2 regions of the Thalassorhabdus alkalitolerans genome follow, and region 1 is predicted to be linked to the other one. Evidence: riboswitches for the same ligand, from Rfam matches in the RefSeq annotation. Region 1 holds a riboswitch; the other holds the start of a gene.
The links. Region 1 has a riboswitch for cyclic di-GMP ahead of ACFPU1_RS14305 (hypothetical protein). Riboswitches for the same ligand answer to the same signal wherever they lie in the genome.
Positions count from the first base shown of each region.

Region 2: another riboswitch for cyclic di-GMP. It lies ahead of ACFPU1_RS10150 (anti-repressor SinI family protein); the one in region 1 lies ahead of ACFPU1_RS14305 (hypothetical protein).

Region 1 is NZ_JBHSOZ010000009.1:1,406-3,605, forward strand. Features, by position in the region: gene ACFPU1_RS14295 (DUF421 domain-containing protein) at 46-621, shown strand; gene ACFPU1_RS14300 (PH domain-containing protein) at 718-1,083, shown strand; gene ACFPU1_RS14305 (hypothetical protein) at 1,123-1,410, opposite strand; cyclic di-GMP riboswitch class I at 1,464-1,551, opposite strand; gene ACFPU1_RS14310 (NUDIX hydrolase) at 1,670-2,080, opposite strand.
Region 2 is NZ_JBHSOZ010000004.1:127,990-130,189, reverse strand. Features, by position in the region: gene ACFPU1_RS10155 (helix-turn-helix domain-containing protein) at 230-580, shown strand; gene ACFPU1_RS10150 (anti-repressor SinI family protein) at 794-928, opposite strand; cyclic di-GMP riboswitch class I at 966-1,048, opposite strand; gene ACFPU1_RS10145 (hypothetical protein) at 1,157-1,312, opposite strand; gene ACFPU1_RS10140 (diacylglycerol/lipid kinase family protein) at 1,750-2,200, opposite strand, start outside.

The DNA.
Region 1 (2,200 bases):
ATGCTGAATATGAAAGAGGATGTGTTTAGAAAAGGAGGGTAAGGCGTGGAAACTGATTTTATATGGGAGTCAGTTTTGATGGTATTGGTAGGTTTCTTATTACTGCGAGTCACAGGCAGAAAATCAATTTCCCAGCTGACAATCCCGGCCACTGTTATCTTAATTTCAATCGGTTCAATTATTGTACAGCCCATTATTGAAACAAGTGTAGTAAAAACGGTTATTTCTGTTGCTATTTTTGTATTGGTGCTTTTGATCGTTGAATACCTCCAAGTGAAATCAAACCGAATGGAAAAATTTTTTACTGGTGGATCGGTACCAGTAATAAAAGATGGCAGACCTCTTCTAAAAAATATCAAAAAGGTAAGGCTTACAGTAGATAAAATTGAAATGCATCTCAGGCAAAATGGGATCATCAGCATGGAAAGTGTAAAGAGAGCAACCATTGAACCAAATGGACGTTTAGGATATGAGCTGACAGAAGACGCCCGGCCGCTTACTGTGGGAGAATTCAAGCGTTTATTGCGAGAGTCTAATGAACCGCCTCCGAAAGAAGGTAATTTGTTTAGAGAAGCTGAAGAAGGGAAACATCTCAATCCTCCCCCGGAAAAATTGGACTAGGACAGGGCATGATGAGTCAATGGATTGTAATCACTTTTTGTTAGTGAGAGAATAAAAGAGGCATGCAGAGAATTTATAGATGGAGGGATGGTAAAGGTGAGTTTGTTTCGGAGAGGAGACAATAAGAGAAAGCATATAGACCAGGCACAGGAGTTTTTATTTGAAGGAGAAGAGCTTGAGAGTACATATGGACTCATGGTCGACTTCGTTGCTTTTACGAGTCACCGTATTCTCTTTGTTGACCGTTCCCTTATTTCTAAATCCCGGTCAGCAGTATACAGTATTCCTTATGAAAAAATTGAGGAAATAGCCATTGAAAAGACTGGGGTGTTTGCTTTTTCAAATAATATCGAAATCGCAACAAAAAGAGGAACTCATCAGCTTCAGTTTCTAAAGGATACGGATGTAATGGAATTTTATCGAAAGCTCTCTCAGCGTATTTGCGAAAGGTCTAAACAGTAAGTTTTTGAATAAAGCAAAGCCATTGTAATGACAGGGTTTCTACTGTTGATTACAATGGCTTTCATATTTTTCAATTTGCCGAAAAGCTTTTTGTCGTATTTGTTCTTGTGTGCTTTCTAGTAGAGCATTCCATGGGATATTGAGGTCTTGCTGGATCACAGTTTCACAGGACCTTCCCTGGAAAGTGATCATTCCAAAAATTGCTACTGCGTCAATTTCAGGTGCGCGCTTTAAGGTTTCTTCCACGTTAACAGCAAAGTGATAGAACGTATTCCTGGGCTCCTCTGTTAATTGGACATTACCGATAACAATGGTTTCTAATTTCATAGACACATACACTCGCTTTTCTTTTATTATGGTTCAAAAAAGAGAAAAAGAAGTACAGCAGCTGGCTGGCATAGTGTATCTTCATACCTTTGCCCCTAGTGTTTTCGTCACTGCTTTTCAGCAACTTTGTCTTTTCATTTAAACTTATGTTATAGCCTTTATTTTACAAGAAAACAGAGAATTTAAAAGGATTTTTCTGTTAAGCTCTCGATGATCCAACTTTTATAATTATATGCATATCACTTTGTACTCACCTGTGTTACTTGATAATAGGGCGCGAGGCGCCTGACAGGAGATCATTAAATACCGCTTTCTGGGCTGGCCAAATGTCTGGCAGCTTATCCAAGGAAAAAAATTTCAGTTCAAGAGATTCTTCACTTTTTCTTAGCTGTCCACTGAATTCTTTGCAAGTAAACATGATTTTAACGAGAGAGACCTCATCTCCATTCTGTAAAATACGTTCCTGTTTTTTCCCTGAATAGATTCCAAAAAGCTCTACCTCACCCAAGGTAAGTCCTGTTTCCTCAAATATTTCTCTTTTAGCTGTTTCTTCTATTGTTTCTCCTAACTCCATGTAGCCTCCGGGGTGTCCCCACTTTTGGTTATCTGAGCGAAGTTCCAGAAGAAGACGGTTTTCTTCATCAAAGATCAGCACTCCGGCAACCACCATAATTACCTTGTTCTTGCCTGTAAAGCTTCGTAAGTATGTAATATAATCCTCTTTCAAAAAAAACACTCCCTTTTTAAAATCGTTGTCATCTCTTTGAATTGGAATGAATAACATAGTAAA
Region 2 (2,200 bases), on a different contig from region 1:
ATCGAGGTTTATATTTTACTTTTTATTTATATATTTTGTTCGCTATAAGGAAATTTGTTCTATAAATTAGAAAACGTTAAAAACGTTAAATTAGTTCGTTTGTTCCTAATAATGAACGAATATGTTCTTTATATATTATATTTCTTTAATTTTCTCTGGTTTACTTTTTTCCCAAAACGGAAATTGTTTTATATAATGAACAAATAACACCCTAACTGGAGGGGGGAAGATGATAGGTGAAAAGATTAAGGTCAGAAGAAAAGAAAAGGGATTAACCCTTTCTGAATTGGCAAACCGTACGAAGGTTTCTAAATCCTATTTAAGCTATATAGAAAGAGACCTGAAGAAGAATCCTTCTATTGATGTTCTTAAAAAGCTTTCCAGTGTATTAGACCTCTCTATTGAAGAATTGATAAATGAACAAGAGCTATACAACGAACATAGCGGGGAACACCTGGACGAAGAATGGCTTCAGCTTCTGCAGCAAGCCATTAAGTCAGGAATTACAAAAGAAGAGTTTAAGCAGTTTCAGGATTTTGTGAAATACAAAGCATGGAGCAATGAAAAAGATAAAGGATAATGATTCATTTTTTAAGTCACGAAGCTACTGAAACCCAGGTTTCAGAGTTCCTGTCCTGAAAGACTCTTTTTGACCTGGGGCTGTTTTCAAAAGTAACCCTTTTGCAAACAGTCTTTTTTAGGTTTCAATACACTGAAAACAATTAGAATAAGGCCTGGGTCCGGCACCCCCGGACTCAGGCCTTATTTATCAGTATGTTAAAGCATGTCATTCTTAATGCAGTTTATTATTGCAGGATTCACGTCGGAAAAATGCTCTGATTTCTTCAGGCGTCAATCCTTGAGATAATGCTTCCTGAATCAAAAATACCCATTCTTTGTCAATTTTTGTATTAGCTTTACTATTCATTTTAGCACCACCTCAAATATAAGAAATATTTGAGTGCTTAGGCAGCCCAGCCATCCTAGTAAACACCTTAGACCTGTGACTTTGCGCACCTGCTTTTCAACAGGGATGCCTTGTTCTTCAGCACATCCTGTAACATCTGCATTCTCGTTTTTAAAATCCCTTATCAGTCAGAGAAACATAGTCCTACGTAAACATTTTTTCTAATTTATCTTTTAGGGTGATTATGACTTACATCATCACCTTCTTCTCATCCACCTGAGATGAGTGTAAGTGTAAAAACTTCCTCACTTCTTCTACTGTGTACCCTTTATCCCTTGCCTTCACAAGCAGCTCTAACCATTCTCTCCTATCAGGTGTTTGATTTTCCAGGTGGTTCTTGCTCATTTTTCATGCACATCCTTACTTCCTAAATATGAACCCTCTTCAAGCAGATAATCTTGCATAATGCAAACTGTATAAATTAACGAGACATTTAAGCATTGGGTAGAAATCAGAACTTTTGACGCACTCCTATACTCTTGGATACTTCATACTATACAGGGGTCCCATATGTAATTCTGTAGAAAGCTGTCACCTAAAATGTTTTTTTATTTTCTTTTTCTAACAAAATTCCTCTTTATACAAACTTCTTTGACTAGCAATACATGACAGCTTATCTGTTTTAAAGAACCTCTTTCTCTCCGCGTCTGGTCAAAAAGCACTGCTACAGGTCCTTGAAGGCGCAATTTCCCTCAAAAGACAAGCAACCATTTGATGCATAATACCTACGCAAATAGACTGCTGAGATAACTTTCTCAACAGCCTTCTTAAAGCTCATTTCTTTATCTTCGGGAGTTTCCTACTAAGAAAGAAAATTGTTTTGATACGACGTTGATTTCCACCGGTGTCTCAGCATAAATTTCACCGTCCATGTCTACCTTTTGAGGGACAGAGGTATCTAAATGCAGCGAAGAAGCCTGAAAATGTACTACCTGTGATTTATCCTGGTTCCATTCAAAGGTTCTTTTTGCAACTAGGAAATCCTTTAATAACGGGAGTCCTGCCTCGTATACAATAAAAACATCAAGAAGACCATCAGCAGGACTTATCGAGCCTCCTGGAATTTCCTGTCCGCCAAGATACTTTCCATTAGCAATCAGTATCATCACAGCTTCGTCTTCAACTACTGTTTCACCATGTTTTAAAACGAAAGAAAAAGTATTCCCCTCTGTTAAATGCTGGAATGCACTTAAGTAATAACCAGCTTTACCAAACAGATTTTTAATATTTTCA